Regions from separate parts of the Mesorhizobium sp. M0621 genome, predicted to be linked through region 2. Evidence: predicted binding sites of a transcription regulator. Region 2 holds the regulator's gene; each other region holds the start of a gene.

Region 1 (4,018 bases), on a different contig from region 2:
GAGCACATAGAGGTCGCCCTGCTTGGTCGGCCCGACCAGCGCCGGCACCACCGTGCCGTCGGGTTTGGTGATGTCGATCAGGCTCGGCTGCGCCGGCACGTCCATGTCCCAGAGGTCGTGGTGCACCGTCTGCCTCACCCAGCGCAATTGCCCGGTGTTGAGGTCAAGCGCGGTGATCGACGACGAGAACTTCTCGACATTGTCGCTGCGCCCGGCGCCGAGCTGGTCCGGCGTCTGGTTGCCGAGCGGCACATAGAGCAGGCCGAGCTTCTCGTCGGCGCTCGGCGTCGACCACATGTTGGGCGAGTTGGCGGTGTAGGTCTGGCCGGCCGCCAATGGCGTCGTCTGGTCCGGATTGCCGGAATCCCAGTTCCATAGCAGCTTGCCGGTGGCAGCGTCGTAGGCGCGGATGACGCCCGACGGCTCCTGCGTCGAATAATTGTCGTTGACCGCGCCGCCGACAATGATCTTGCCGCCTGATATCAGCGGCGCCGAGGTCGAGTAATAATAGCCCGACTTCGGATAGGGCATGTTGGTCAGAAGGTTCAGCGTGCCGCCTTCGGCGAAGGCAGGACACACCTGCCCGTTGGCGGCATCGAGCGCGATCAGCCGCGCGTCCGAGGTCGGCAGGTAGACGCGGGTCGCACAGGGCTGGCCGGCGGCGCCGGCAGCATCGGCATAATAGGCCACGCCGCGGCAGGTCTGGTGCTGGCGGTCCTTGTCGAGCTTGATCTTGGGGTCGAAGCGCCATTTCTCCTTGCCGCTCACTGCGTCGATGGCAATGGCGAAATTGTGCGGCGTGCAGATGTAAAGCGTGTCGCCGATCTTCAGCGGCGTCACCTGATAGGTGGTCTCGCCGACGTCGTCCGGACCCTTCACGTCGCCGGTGCGGTAAGTCCACGCCGGCTGCAGCTTGGCGACATTGTCCGGCGTGATCTGATCGAGCGGCGAATAGCGCTGGCCGAACTGCGTGCGGCCGTAATAGTGCCATTCGCCGGCCGGCACATCATTGCCGAGATTGGCGTTGGCGACGATCTTGTCGGTGCCGAGTTCGCCGGCAATGTCCTTCGGATCGGCCGTCATCGAGTAGCCAGCGACGGCAAGCGATGCCAGCACTGCAAGGATCATCGGCGCGCGCGCATCAGGGCCGACAAGACCTCGCCTCGCCCATGGCGTCAGCAGCCACAGAGCGACCAGCACGATGATGCCGCCGCGGGGCCCGAGTTCCCACCAGTCGAAGCCGGTTTCCCAGACCGCCCAGGCAAGTGTGCCGAGCACGATCGCCGCATAGAGCCACAGCGCGGTGGATCTGCGCCGGTAGAGCAGCCAGGCGGCGATCAGGAATGCGAGACCGGCTATGAGGTAATACCAGCTGCCACCCAGCGAAGCTAAACGGATACCGCCGCCGCCGAGCGCCAAACCTATGAGCAAAAGAATGAGGGAGGTGACGGTGACAGCCAAGATGATACTCCTTCGACTGTTGCGCTTTGCGACGCGGCCATGGGCAACCGGCGTTACCTTCCTGCCCTGGGCACAACTTTCTCCCGCCTGCCGCGCCTGTCAAGCGCGGAGCACACGCCGAGGTGGTAATCCATCTTGCCTGCATCAGGGTTTTCCAGCGCTCTCGGCGCCGTGATGACCGACGAGGCGCGCTCGTTCGGTTTTCGTCGCTCTCGGTTACCGCAAGGCCTGAACGGCGATATCAGGCACTTTACCGGAACAAAACGTAGACACTTCTGGTCTTTCGCTCCCGAATCACTACATTCGGGGCGATGTCCGGCTTTTCCGAAGACATGCCCTTTTTCGACGAACCCAATGCGCGGCCCTCGGCCCCGTCGGGCATTGCTGCGCGCGCCATGGCTGCCCGCAGCGGCCACAACAATGCGCCCGACTATCTGAAGGGACTGAACCCCGAGCAGCGGCTGGCGGTGGAAACCACCGAAGGTCCGGTTCTGGTGCTGGCCGGCGCCGGCACCGGCAAGACGCGCGTCTTGACCACCCGCATCGCCCACATCCTCGCCACCGGCAAGGCCTTCCCGTCGCAGATCCTTGCGGTGACCTTCACCAACAAGGCCGCGCGCGAGATGAAGATCCGCATCGGCGTCCTGATCGGCGAAGGCAATGTCGAGGGCATGCCCTGGCTCGGCACCTTCCACTCGATTGGCGTCAAGCTGCTACGCAGACATGCCGAGCTGGCCGGCTTGAGATCCGACTTCACCATCCTCGACACCGACGACGTCGTGCGGCTGATCAAGCAGCTGATCCAGGCCGAAGGGCTCGACGACAAGCGCTGGCCGGCCAAGCAGTTCGCCCAGATGATCGACGGCTGGAAGAACAAGGGGCAAGGTCCGGCCGACATCGCCGAGGGCGACGCGCGCGCCTTCGCCAACGGCAAGGGCCGCGAACTCTACAAGGCCTATCAGGAGCGGCTGAAGACGCTGAACGCCTGCGATTTCGGCGACCTCCTGTGCCACCCGATCCGCATCTTCCGCGCCAATCCGGATGTGCTGAAGGAGTACCATAAGCGCTTCAAATACATCCTCGTCGACGAGTATCAGGACACCAACACAGCGCAATACATGTGGCTGCGGCTTTTGGCGCAAAGGCCGCAGTCCAAGCCGATCTCCCCCCTTGAGGGGGAGATGTCCGGCAGGACAGAGGGGGGGGCCTCGCACCGACAGGCTGGAGGGACAGCGCCCCCCTCTGTCGCCTCCGGCGACATCTCCCCCTCTAGGGGGGAGATTGGGCGCTCTTCGGCCGAAGCTCGCGCCACCGTCAACATCTGCTGCGTCGGCGACGACGACCAGTCGATCTATGGCTGGCGCGGGGCCGAGGTCGACAACATCCTGCGCTTCGACAAGGATTTCCCCGGCGCCACCATCATAAGGCTGGAGCGCAACTACCGCTCGACCGCGCACATCCTCGGTGCCGCCTCTCACCTCATCGCCCACAATGAGGGCCGTTTCGGCAAGACGCTGTTCACCGACCGCGACGAGCCGGAGGACGGCAAGGTGCATGTCCACGCCGCCTGGGATTCCGAGGAGGAAGCTCGCGCGGTCGGCGAGACCATCGAGACCTATCAGCGCCAGAAGCACAATCTCAACGACATGGCGATCCTGGTCCGCGCCTCCTTCCAGATGCGCGAGTTCGAGGATCGCTTCGTCACGCTCGGCCTCAACTACCGCGTCATCGGCGGCCCGCGCTTCTACGAGCGCATGGAAATCCGCGATGCGCTGGCCTTCTTCCGCGTCGTCGCGCAAGGCGCCGACGACCTCGCTTTTGAGCGCATTGTCAATGTGCCGAAGCGCGGGCTCGGCGAAGCCACCATCCGCCAGATCCACGACACGGCCCGCGCGCTGCGCATCCCGATGCTGGAAGCCGCCGCCAAGCTCGCCGAAAGCGACGAGTTGAAGCCGAAGCCACGCGCCGCCTTGCGCGAAGTCGCCGCCAATTTCGAGCGCTGGCAGAAGGCGCTGGAAACCACGCCGCATACCGAGCTCGCCGAGACCATTCTCGAAGAGAGCGGCTACACCGACATGTGGAAGAACGACCGCTCGGTCGAAGCCCCAGGCCGGCTTGAGAACCTGAAAGAGCTGATCCGCTCCATGGAGGAGTACGAATCGCTACGCTCCTTCCTCGAGCATGTCGCACTCGTCATGGACGCCGAGCAGAACGCCGGGCTCGACGCCGTCAGCATCATGACGCTGCATTCGGCCAAGGGCCTCGAATTCGAGACGGTGTTCCTGCCGGGCTGGGAGGAAGGCCTGTTCCCGCATCAGCGCGCGCTGGATGAAGGCGGCCGCTCGGGGCTGGAGGAAGAGCGGCGGCTTGCCTATGTCGGCCTGACCCGCGCCAAGAAGAACCTGCATCTGTGGTTCGTCTCCAACCGCCGCATCCACGGCCTGTGGCAGTCGACCATCCCGTCGCGCTTCCTCGACGAACTGCCGGAAGCCCATGTCGAGGTCGCCGAAAGCGGCAACAGCTACGGCGGCTACGGCAATTCCTACGGCGGCGGTTC
Region 2 (4,018 bases):
CCGAGAAACTGGTCGACTTCGAGGATTATTTCCGCCGCTGGCGCTTCAACCATGTCACCACGGTCGAACGCATCATCGGCCTGAAACGCGGCACCGGCGGTACATCGGGTGCCTCGTATCTCAAGAAGATGCTTGAGGTCGTGCTGTTTCCGGAGCTGTGGACCGTCCGCACCCGGCTCTGACATCATCGAAATGAGAACAGGCATACCGAGGGGACGCGCTTGTGGCGGAAAACCCTTCGCGAACAACCGAGGATTGACCGACCATGTGTGGAATTCCTGATCTCGCTGCGATCGAAGCGATGGATGCCACGGATCCGCTGCGTGCCATGCGCGACCGTTTCATTCTGCCGGAGGGGGTGATCTATCTCGATGGCAATTCTCTCGGGGCAGCGTCGCATGCCGTTTTCGGCGAGCTGCAGCAGGCGGCGACCAAGGAATGGGCCCAGGATCTCATCCGGGCCTGGAATACGGCCGGATGGTTCGAGATGCCGGTCGAACTCGGTGATCAGCTTGGACGCCTGATCGGAGCCGCGGCCGGCCAGACCGTCGTCTGCGACACGACATCGACCAACATCTACAAGGTGTTGCATGCGGCGATGGAGATGCGGCCCGGCCGGTTGGCCATCGTCGCCGAGGGTGACAGTTTTCCCACCGACCTGTACATCGCCGAAGGCGTGGCCTCGACCCGGGATGGCGCCTTGCTGCGTCTCGCGGGCGTCGACGCACCAACCATTGAAGAACTGATCGATGAAAGCGTCGCGGTGGTGCTGGTCAACCACGTCAATTACAAATCCGGTGAACTGCGCGACATGGCGGCGCTGACGCGCAAGGCTCATGCGGCCGGAGCGCTGATCGTCTGGGATCTATGCCACACCGCGGGCGCTCTGCCGGTCGAGCTCGACCGCGCAAATGCCGATTTCGCTGTCGGCTGCACCTACAAGTACCTCAACGGCGGTCCGGGCGCGCCGGCCTTCATCTATGCCGCCCAGCGCCACCATGGCGAGATCAGCCAGCCACTCAGCGGCTGGTGGGGGCATGCACGCCCCTTTGCCTTCGAACGGGGTTATGTGGCCGGCACCGGCATCCGCCGCTTTCTGTGCGGCACGCAGCCGGTCCTGTCGATGCGGGCGCTCAAAGGTGCGCTTGCCATCTGGAACGACGTCGACATGGCGGCATTGCGAAAGAAGAGCGTCGCGCTGACCGAACTGTTCATCCAGCTCGTCGAGGCGAAGTGCGGCGCCTATGGTCTCACGCTGGAGAGCACCCGCGACGCGACCAGGCGCGGCAGCCAGGTGTCGTTCCTTCACGATCATGGCTATCAAATCATGCGGGCGCTGATCGAGCGGGGGGTGATCGGTGACTTCCGCGCGCCATCGACCATCCGTTTCGGCTTCACGCCACTCTATGTCGGCTACAAGGATGTGTGGCTGGCGGTTGAGGTGCTGGAAGACATTCTGCGCACGGGTGCATGGAAGGACCAGCGTTTCGCCGTCAAGGAGGCCGTTACCTGACGCAGCCGTCCCGACGATCTGTTGTCGCCGGCCTTGCCCCTTGGTCGGATGACGGAGGACGAATTTCCAGCTCGCAAATGAGTTCGCCGCTGGTGGCCGCGCTGATTGCAGTTATTAACCAAGGTTGGCATTTTGGCTTCGTTTCGTTCACGGCAAACGAATGCCCGGAATGCCCACCGTCGAGGGCCTATCGCAACTCATGCCAGGCCTGAGCTTGGGATGGGCCACAGGCTATTAACCATAACAATTTCAATGCCGGCAAGCGCATTGCGACGGGATGCAGCCGTCGGCGAGGCCTGGCAGCGAGCTGCCAATAATTTCGATCCCCTTAATAAATTCATTAAACTTTAAACAGTTGCGGAACACAACTGGAACAGATAGTGTTTGTTCTGGGTTTGTTTTCTGATTCTGGTTTTAGGTACCCTGGGGGCCGCCATGCTGACACGCAAGCAACACGAACTGCTGATGTTCATCCATGAACGCCTGAAGGAAAGCGGCATTCCGCCATCCTTCGACGAGATGAAGGAGGCGCTCGACCTTGCCTCCAAATCCGGAATTCATCGACTGATCACGGCTCTGGAAGAGCGCGGCTTCATTCGCCGGCTGCCCAACCGGGCACGCGCGCTGGAAGTGCTGCGGTTGCCGGACTCGATCGCGCCCGGCCTCAACGCGGCGAAAAAGTTCTCGCCAAGCGTCATCCAGGGCAGTCTTGGTCAGACCAGTCTCGGTCAGGGCGGCCTTGGCCGGCAGATCAAGCCGGCGTCTTCGCGGATGCCTTCGGCCGGCAATGACGACGACGTGGTCTCCGCCGTGTCGATCCCGGTGATGGGTCGTATCGCCGCCGGTGTGCCGATCGACGCCATCCAGCATCAGACACATTCGATCTCGGTGCCGCCGGACATGATCATGGGCGGCGAGCACTATGCCCTGGAGGTCAAGGGCGACTCGATGATCGAGGCCGGCATCTTCGACGGCGATACCGTCATCATCCGCAATGCCGATACGGCCAGCCCCGGCGAGATCATCGTGGCGCTGGTGGATGAAGAGGAAGCGACGCTGAAGCGGTTCCGCCGCAAGGGCGCCTCGATTGCTCTCGAAGCAGCCAATCCGGCCTATGAGACCCGGATTTTCGGGCCCGACAGGGTCAAGGTGCAAGGCAAGCTCGTTGGCCTGATCCGCCGCTACTGAGGCGGCTGCGGTTTAATCGCTGGCTTCTCGGGTCTCTTGAAGGGCGGCAGTCCCCTCGCCTCACGCGAGAATTTGCGTTGTACGTGCCAGGGTCGATATGGCCTGTCCACGGCGAAGCTGATTGTCGCTGGTGTGGTCGCCGATTGGCGATCGAAGAAGACGGCAGCACTGCCTTTGCGGGCCAGTTGCCGCTTGGTGATGACGAGAACCAGCGGGTTGTGACAGGCGTCATATGCCGTCGCGTCATTGATGACGATCAGGTCGGCGAAGCCGCAGGCTTTCCAGGTGTCCTTTCGATCCTCGACATAGGCAATGAATGCACCGGACGGATGCCTGGCGAGACAAACGCCTGATGTGCAATAGAACGGCGCTCCCGGCGGCATTTCAGCGGCATCCCTGACGTCGAATTGGCCATCGCCTTCGTTGAACACCTCCGGCATGACGATGGTTTCGGATGTCAGCGCGCGTTTCCAATTGTCCACGGTGAATTCGTTCGGGCGCGCGCGGCTGACGGCAAGTTCGCCACCGCCGATCGGCAACGCAACCAGCCTTGCGTCCTCCGAGATCAGCACGTCAGGTGCGCGCGTATCCGAGACGGTCAGCAGGCCGGCAAGCGCGAAGGGAAGAGCCGCGAGCCGCAGCCATGTCGTCGCCATCGTCGCGATGACCAGGGCAATCGCCACCAGCAGGACAGACTGCTGAGAAATCAGTCCAACCGCATCGACGGGCGAACGCTCGGAGATCCAGCCCGATATGGCGATCATCAGCGTCAGTCCCTTGCCCATCAGGTAGAGGGCCGGCCAGTCCAACCCGAACGGCATCAGCAACGCGCTGGCGACGGCCAGAAACATCACGACTGTCACGATGGGCATGATGGCCAGATTGGCGAACAGGCTGAGCGGCGACACACGCTGAAAATGCCAGATGGCAAACAGCGCCGTGGCGCCGCCGGCGATGATGGAAGTCATGGAAAGGCCGCCCGCCGCCAGCAGGAATTTTCGCGTCAGGAAACTGGGCAGCGATCGCTTTGGCGGCGGTGGTCTCGCCTTTCCTGCACGATGATCCGCCCAGCCGGCGTAGGCGCCGACGAGTGCGGCGGTCGCGGCGAAGGACATCTGGAAACTCGGGCCGACCACCTCGTGCGGCGACACCACAATGACGGCGATTGCCGAAATTGCCAGATTGCGCATCGTCAGCGCCGCTCGATCGAACAGCACGGCAATCAGCATCACCGCCAGCATGATGAAACTGCGCTCGGCGGCAACGACGACGCCGGAAATGATGAGATAGGCGGCGATCGAGAAAAGTGCCGCGGCG
Region 3 (4,018 bases), on a different contig from region 2:
ATCAGTTCGGGCTGAGGACGGCCGACTATTTGATCTGCCGGGAGTGCGGCGTCTATGTCGCCGCAAGCGCCGGAGATGACGATGCAAGGGCGATCGTCATCATCAACGCCCTGGACGACCGGGAGCGGTTCAATCAGGAGCCGGTCCGTGTCGACTTCGATGCCGAAAGCCGGGCGCAGCGCCAAGCCAGGCGCCGCGCTCGCTGGATGCCTGTCGAGATGAACTTCGGGTAGTTTCTTTTCAGCGGATGACCGGCTCGCCATGAAAGCGACGGCGCGACGGCGGCGATACGCCGAAGCCGACTTCCATCATCAGCCTCGGCGTGCGTGACGGTACGGTGCCCATGTGGAAGCCGAAGGGGTCCTCTACGAAGCCTAGTCCTGCTTCTCCAGTCAATGTCACCGGGCTCTGCTCACCATAGACATCCAGAACCTCTTGCGCGGGATGGCCGACCAGGAGTGTGAGTTGATGCTTGAGGCTGCGGCGCTTATGGCTGCCCTTGATGTAGACATGCGGGCCGGTGTCGGCATCGACGGGCTTGAGATAGAAGAAGAATTTCAGCATGCGCCAATCATCGAGGTCGAAATGATACTTGCCGAGCGAGGCGAGGTTCTTGTCGGCGTCCGAAGCGGCACCCGTCGGAAAGCTCCACCAGACACGCGTCGTGATCAGTTTTGCCTGACCGCCGAGATAGTGCGCGGCGATGTCCAGAAGCAGCGGGTCGCGCTGGATGGCGAGCGCCGCCTGACAATCGAGGATGCGCTCGAAAAAGTGCCCGCTGAGCAGCGAGCGGCCAAAGCGCTTCTCAGCTTCCGCATGTTCATCCGGCATGAATTCGAGACGGCGGTCGAAATTGCCGAAGCAAGGCGTGCGCTGGGCGAAATCGGCGATCTCCTCATGGATCGCCGGCGGCAGGACGAGGCCCGAAAACAGCCCGTCGGAGCGCAGCGCTTCGACCACCGCTCCCCGTTCAACACCGGCAAACATCGTATCCCCCGCATCGCCGACCGGTCGGGCGCGTTTTGCGCCCAGCCAATGCATGCGGCGTCCAGGCATGGTGCGCGCCAGCACGAACATCGGCAGCCAGGCAGGGTTTTCCCGCAGGTCCGTCAGATAGGTCGGAATGCGCACGGCGATGCGCCGCAACAGGCTGCCGTTGCGCGCAATGGCCTCTAGACTGGCCGTGCCGGATTTGTCGGGAGTTGGAAGGTTCATTGGGTCCTCGGCTATGAGAGGCGACACCGATGCCGCATCAGTGTTCATCACTCGGCATGACCCAAACCCAATTCACCCGCTTGGGCCGGAAGCTAACCTCGCGCCAGATTTTGTGCAATGCACAATGAACAGAGCAGGTGCAAAAAATCACCTCGGGGAGCGGCGTTCCCGTTTCGCCGGCGCCATCCAGATCTCGGCGTCGAGCCGCTTTGTCGCGAGGCCGCGGGCGATGGCCTCGGCGCTGCCGGCACTCTTGGCTGAGGCCGCGGCCTGACGCTTGCTGATCAGCAATCCGTCGGCCAAGGCGCGGTTTGCGGAAAAGACGCGCGCCAGGAACGGTATGCGGCTGCCGCGCGCCCGCGAAAACCGTGCCGCCATGGTTTGCCTGGCCGTATGGTCGACGACCGCGTCGATCCAGCCCTCCATCAATCGTGCGCCCGGCTCCAGGAGCAGCAGCCAGTCCCCCTTGGCTTGCCGGATCCCCGTGGCGATGCCGCCCGTCACGTAGTGACAGCCGGCATGCTCGGCCACACGATGCGTCTGGTCGGTAGAGCCCGTGTCACAGACGATGACGTCACGCACCACGCCCTCGACCGCGCCGCCAATCAGCGAGGCGAGCGTGCGGGTAAGCCCTTCCTCGTCATTGCAGGTTTCGATGAGAACACTGAGCATCGTTAGCCGATAGCGGAAAGCGCGGCATAGCGCCAGTTATCCAGCGAACCGTAAAAAGTTCTTGCTTTGTTCTCACCAACAAAATAGGAATAATTTCATGAACAGAGCGATTCGACACAACACGGACAGTCCCTGGGAGCGGGCGAAGATGGAACAGATCGTGCGCGCCGACATTGCAGCTTTCGGAGCTGGACGGGCCGAGATGGCCAATGCGATGATCGAGCAGAGTGGCGTGCGTGTCCGGCCGGACCGCAACCGCGGCAGATCGGCGGGCATCAATCCGTCCGGCCGGTTCGAGCCGGTCAGCCGGCATGTTTTCGACGATGGCTGGAATTCGCTGGAAGAACTGCCGCCCTTCAAGACCGAAGTGCAGGTCGAGAAGCCGCGCACCATCATCACCCGCAACGAATCGCCCGATATCTCCTTCGATCGTTCGATCAACCCTTATCGCGGTTGCGAGCATGGCTGTGTGTATTGCTTTGCCCGGCCGACACACTCGTTCATGGGCCTGTCGCCGGGTCTGGATTTCGAATCCAAGCTGTTCGCCAAGCCAGATGCGGCGCGCTTGCTCGACAAGGAGCTGTCGAAGGACGGCTACCAGCCGCGAACGATCGCCATCGGCACCAACACCGACCCCTACCAGCCGATCGAGAAGCAATACAGGATCATGCGCGAGATTCTCGAAGTGCTGGAAGCGCGCGGCCATCCGGTCGGCATCGTCACCAAGTCCGCTTTGGTGGTGCGCGACATCGATATCCTGTCGCGCATGGCTGAGCGGGGGCTGGCCAAGGTGGCGCTGTCGGTAACGACGCTCGATCGCATGCTGGCGCGCACCATGGAGCCGCGGGCTTCGACGCCGACCAAGCGGCTGGAGGCGATCCGGCAGCTTTCGGATGCCGGCATTCCGGCGTCGGTCATGGTGGCGCCGATCATTCCCGGGCTGACCGACCCGGAGATGGAACGCATCCTCGATTCGGCACGCGCCGCCGGCGCGCGCGAGGCGGGCTATGTCGTGCTGCGCCTGCCGCTGGAGGTCAGCCCGATCTTCAAGGATTGGCTGCTGCGCCACTATCCCGATCGCTACCGCCACGTGATGTCGCTGATCCGCTCGATGCGTGACGGCAAGGACTACGATTCGGAATGGGGCAAGCGCATGAAGGGTGCCGGTCCCTATGCCTGGCAGATCGGCCGGCGCTTCGAGATCACAGCCAAGCGGCTCGGCCTCAATGCCGAACGGCGCACATTGCGGACCGACCAGTTCGTTGCTGCTGCCAAAGACCAATTGCAGCTGACGCTGCTTTGAGAATGCAATTCACTGCGGCGGCTTGGTCTGCCGCGGCACAGGAATCCCGTCCGGCCTGCCCCGGCCTGCAGACGGTGCCCTCCCGGTCCGGCGCCCCACCAACCCGGAGGGACTTGCGGAGAATCGGAACCGATGCGAACCTCGCCGCAACATGGCTCGCGCGCGTTCTGATTCTCCGCCTCTCTTTGAGATCATCGAGAAGCCCGACTTCTCCTTCGAGACGAAGGCGATGGCCGACGGCCTGTGGCCAGTTGCGGGCATGGACGAGGCCGGCCGCGGTCCCTTGGCCGGACCGGTGGTGGCCGCTGCGGTAGTGCTCGATCCCGCCAACATTCCGGACGGACTGGACGATTCCAAACGCCTCACTCATTTGCAGCGTGAGGCCCTGTTCCTGAGCATTCTCGGCTCCGCGCAGGCGGTCTCAATGGCCTCGATCAGCGCTGAGGGCATCGATGGCAGCAACATCCTCAAGGCAAGCCTGGAGGCGATGCGCCGTGCCCTGATCGGGCTGTCGGTTCAACCGAAGCTCGCGCTCGCCGACGGGCGCGACGTGCCGCCGGGCCTGCCCTGCGCGGGGCGCGCGCTGATCAAGGGCGACCAGCGTTCGCAATCGATCGCCGCCGCCTCGATCGTCGCCAAGGTGATGCGCGACCGCATGATGTGCGGCTGCGGCAACCATCACGACCGCTATGGCTTCGAGTCCCATATGGGCTACGCCACGGTCCGCCATCGCACGGCGATCGAGGCCCATGGTCCCGTGGCACGGCTGCACCGCGTGTCGTTTGCGCCGTTCAGATTGGGCGGGGTGGAAGTGATTGAGGAAGAGAG
Region 4 (4,018 bases), on a different contig from region 2:
AGATTCCCGCAATGCGAGGCCGCCCCCTCATCCGGCCGCTTCGCGGCCACCTTCTCCCCGAGGGGAGAAGAGATCCAGGTTAGCACTCGCAAGCTCCTCTCCCCTCGGGGAGAGGTCGGATTGCCCGAATTGTTCTTGCAATTCGGTTTTGGCAATCCGGGTGAGGGGGACCTTCGCCGCGCGAACCTACAGCGCCTTCGCTATCTCAGCCGCAAGCCTCGCGTTGTTCTCCACCAGCGCGATGTTGGTCTTCAGGCTCCGGCCGCCGGTCAGTTCGAGGATTTTCGACAGCAGGAACGGCGTCACCGCCTTGCCTGTCACGTTGAGCGCTTCCGCTGCCTTCTGCGCGGCTTCGATGTAACCTGCCATCTCTTCGGCCGGGATTTCGTGGTTCTCGGGCACCGGATTGGCGATCAGCATGCCTCCGGCGAGGCCCAGCGAAGCCCGAGTCTGGTAGAAATGCGCGATCTCTTCCGGTTTGTGCAAGGTCAGCGGCGCGCGGAACGGCGAATGCCGCGACCAGAAGGCCGGCATCGTCTCGCAGCCATGGCCGATCACCGGCACGCCGCGCGTTTCCAGCACTTCCAGCGTCTTTTCGATGTCGAGGATGGCCTTGGCGCCGGCCGACACGACGATGACCGGCGTGCGTGCCAGTTCGTCGAGGTCGGCGGAAATATCAAAGCTCTTTTCCGCACCCTTGTGCACGCCGCCGATGCCGCCGGTGGCAAACACCTTTATGCCGACCATATGCGCCGCGATCATGGTGGCGGCGACCGTGGTGCCGCCGGTGCGCCCTTGCGCCACGGCAAAACCGAGGTCGGCGCGCGACAGCTTCATGGCGTCGCCGGTCATCGCCAGCGATTCGCGCTCGCCGTCCGAAAGCCCGATCTTGATGCGGCCGCCGACCACGGCGATCGTCGCCGGCACGGCGCCGCCGTCGGTGATGATCTTTTCGACATCCGCCGCCATGGCGCCATTGTCGGGGTAGGGCATGCCATGGGTGATGATGGTGCTTTCCAGCGCCACGACCGGCAGGCCTGCGGCCAGTGCTTGCGCCACCGGCGCGTGGATGTCGATGAAGGGGCGGGCGGTTTCTGGGGTCATCTGGATCTCCAATCCGGAGTGAAGCGCATCCACTGGGGTGCGCGAAAAAACTCCGGCACTGTGAATTTGCCGGTCTCATGCCACTTCCTGCGCATCCGGCACAAGAGCCAACGCTTCCGCGAAGGTCGCCGCGGTGAAATTGGGAACGGCGTCGGCGCTTTCGATGGCCAGCGTTGCCGCGGCAATGCCTTCGCGCAGGGCCACCCGCAGCGGCAGGCCGCGCAGCAAGGCAGCGACCGTTGCGCCGGCCAGCGCATCGCCGGCGCCGGTGACGTCAGCCACCTTTCTTGGCAGCGGCGGCAGGATCGAGAAGGCGCCGGCGTCATCGTAGCCCAGCATGGCACTGCCGCCCGCCGTCACCACACCGCTCTTGAGCCCCGCGCGTTTCAGCCCGGCGACGATGTCTTGCGGGGAAGCCGCCGCGTCCAGGTCTGCCAGCGCGATCGCTTCGCGCCGGTTCATGAAGACGACGGCCAGATTGCCGAGCACCGGCTTCAAACGCACGATCTTGGCCGGCGAAATGGCAATGGCGAAGACGGGTTTGCCGGCGGCAAGCGAAACCAGCCGCTCCAGTGCCGCCGTCGGCAGATTGGCATCGCAGAAGATGGCATCGGCGACCGCGATTACCTCGCGGACCCTGGAGCGCCTGATCTGCTTGGGAAACGCCAGCTCATAGAGCGCCATGTCGGCAAAGCCGACGATCAATTCGCCCTCGCTGTCGATCAGCGCCGTATAGCTCGGCGTGGTGCGATCGAGGAACACCGCGGACAGGTCGGCAATGCCTGCCGCGGCGATGGCTCGTGAAACGGTATCGGCAGCGGCATCGCCGCCGCGCACCGAGAGCAGCGACGCGGAGACGCCGCGCCGCACGGCGCTGCGCAGAGCGTTGAAGACGCCGCCGCCGACATCCTCGCGCATCGTGCCCGGATTGGATGCGGCGGGCACGTAAGCGCCCGACACCTGGCCACGCCGGTCGATATGGGCGCCACCTACGGCCAGTATTTTCGCGGATTTCAACATGCCGGCGATATGACCTTTGTTATTCCAGCCGCACAAGCGCTAGACTGCGTGACGGAACTTCGCATGCAAGGCAGCGATTCGGCAGATCGAAACACTCGAGCCGGCTGGCCCAATGCGGGATGCGGTCCTGCACGAGGTCCTGGTACGAAAAAAGAACAAATCCGGATATTCGTTGTTTTTCAGATATTTGACCCCTCTTGCCAAACGAGAACAAAAAAGGTACAAATAGGCAGGGATTACGGATTGTCCGGCCTTCATTGACGACCAAGGGGTGATGTATCATGGCTCAGAATTCTTTGCGGCTGGTAGAGGACAAAGCGGTGGACAAATCAAAGGCTCTGGATGCGGCGCTGTCGCAAATCGAGCGGGCTTTCGGCAAGGGCTCGATCATGCGGCTCGGCGCGAACGAGCAGGTCGTCGAGATCGAAACGGTGCCGACCGGCTCGCTTGGCCTCGACATCGCGCTTGGCGTCGGTGGCCTGCCGCGCGGCCGCATCGTCGAGATCTATGGGCCGGAAAGCTCGGGCAAGACGACGCTTGCCCTGCACACGGTGGCCGAAGCCCAGAAGAAGGGCGGCATCTGCGCCTTCGTCGATGCCGAGCATGCGCTCGATCCCGTCTATGCCCGCAAGCTTGGCGTCGATCTCGAAAACCTTCTGATCTCGCAGCCCGACACCGGTGAGCAGGCGCTGGAAATCTGCGACACGCTGGTGCGCTCCGGGGCCATCGACGTGCTGGTGGTCGATTCGGTCGCGGCGCTGACGCCACGCGCCGAAATCGAAGGCGAGATGGGCGATTCGCTGCCCGGCCTGCAGGCCCGCCTGATGAGCCAGGCGCTGCGCAAGCTGACCGCCTCGATCTCGCGTTCCAACACCATGGTCATCTTCATCAACCAGATCCGCATGAAGATCGGCGTCATGTTCGGTTCGCCTGAAACCACGACCGGTGGCAACGCGCTGAAATTCTACGCTTCGGTGCGCCTCGACATCCGCCGCATCGGCTCGGTCAAGGACCGCGATGAGGTCGTCGGCAACCAGACCCGCGTCAAGGTGGTCAAGAACAAGCTGGCGCCGCCCTTCAAGGTGGTCGAGTTCGACATCATGTATGGTGAGGGCGTGTCCAAGACCGGCGAACTGGTCGATCTCGGCGTCAAGGCCGGCGTGGTCGAGAAGTCGGGCGCTTGGTTCTCCTACAATTCGCAACGTCTCGGCCAGGGCCGCGAGAATGCAAAGCTGTTCCTGCGCGACAACCCCGACACCGCGCGCGAGATCGAATTGGCGCTCAGGCAGAATGCCGGGCTGATTGCCGAGAAGTTCCTTGAGAATGGCGGCTCCGAAGGTGGCGACGACGGTTTCGAGGAAGAATCCGGCGCGATGTAACAGCTTCGTCCGCGATGTTGGCCGGAGTTCGGCCATAATCGCGTTCTATTATCTCGGGCTTATGTAATCGAGTTCCGCGTTTATTGCGTTTTGAAACCGCCGGCCCAGCGCCGGCGGTTTTGCGTTTCGGCTGCGAAGCCAGGCGGGTTCGAACTGCCCGCAAAGGCTGCGCATTGGACCAATTCCGTGTTTCTGGACAGGGTGCGGCGCGATCGCTAAAAGGCCAAGTCTTATCTTCTAGGACGCAGAGCCCATTTTCCGTCGGCCGGCCCGGCGGCTCTCTCGAAAAGGCAGCATTCATGAGTGGCGTGAACGAAATCCGGTCGACATTTCTCGACTACTTCCGCAAGGAGGGTCACGAGATCGTCGCGTCGAGCCCGCTTGTGCCGCGCAACGATCCGACGCTGATGTTCACCAACGCCGGCATGGTGCAGTTCAAGAACGTCTTCACCGGGTTGGAGAAGCGGCCCTATTCGCGCGCCTCGACCGCCCAGAAGAGCGTTCGCGCCGGCGGC

Evidence for each region. Region 2 encodes LexA, which represses DNA repair genes until DNA is damaged. Its sites were predicted from a motif close to TGTTCNNNNTGTGTTCNG; they were not measured.
Region 1: NKI38_RS11590 (ATP-dependent helicase) is a predicted target of LexA. The motif match lies at 1,716-1,733, and genes of this name have one in related genera.
Region 3: NKI38_RS28660 (PA0069 family radical SAM protein) is a predicted target of LexA. The motif match lies at 1,944-1,961, and genes of this name have one in related genera.
Region 4: recA (recombinase RecA) is a predicted target of LexA. The motif match lies at 2,331-2,348, and genes of this name have one in related genera.

Annotation. Positions count from the first base shown of each region.
Region 1 covers NZ_JAMYQF010000012.1:117,261-121,278, reverse strand. Annotated here, with positions in the region: gene NKI38_RS11595 (glucose/quinate/shikimate family membrane-bound PQQ-dependent dehydrogenase) at 1-1,461, opposite strand, end outside; gene NKI38_RS11590 (ATP-dependent helicase) at 1,773-4,018, shown strand, end outside.
Region 2 covers NZ_JAMYQF010000042.1:14,634-18,651, reverse strand. Annotated here, with positions in the region: gene kynA (tryptophan 2,3-dioxygenase) at 1-182, shown strand, start outside; gene kynU (kynureninase) at 266-1,513, shown strand; gene lexA (transcriptional repressor LexA) at 1,949-2,701, shown strand; gene NKI38_RS24040 (ComEC/Rec2 family competence protein) at 2,695-4,018, opposite strand, start outside.
Region 3 covers NZ_JAMYQF010000061.1:23,351-27,368, forward strand. Annotated here, with positions in the region: gene NKI38_RS28645 (GFA family protein) at 1-233, shown strand, start outside; gene NKI38_RS28650 (phytanoyl-CoA dioxygenase family protein) at 241-1,215, opposite strand; gene NKI38_RS28655 (glycosyltransferase) at 1,363-1,887, opposite strand; gene NKI38_RS28660 (PA0069 family radical SAM protein) at 2,036-3,190, shown strand; gene rnhB (ribonuclease HII) at 3,342-4,018, shown strand, end outside.
Region 4 covers NZ_JAMYQF010000006.1:145,997-150,014, forward strand. Annotated here, with positions in the region: gene NKI38_RS06700 (TfoX/Sxy family protein) at 1-2, shown strand, start outside; gene NKI38_RS06705 (pseudouridine-5'-phosphate glycosidase) at 187-1,104, opposite strand; gene NKI38_RS06710 (carbohydrate kinase family protein) at 1,180-2,124, opposite strand; gene recA (recombinase RecA) at 2,406-3,503, shown strand; gene alaS (alanine--tRNA ligase) at 3,803-4,018, shown strand, end outside.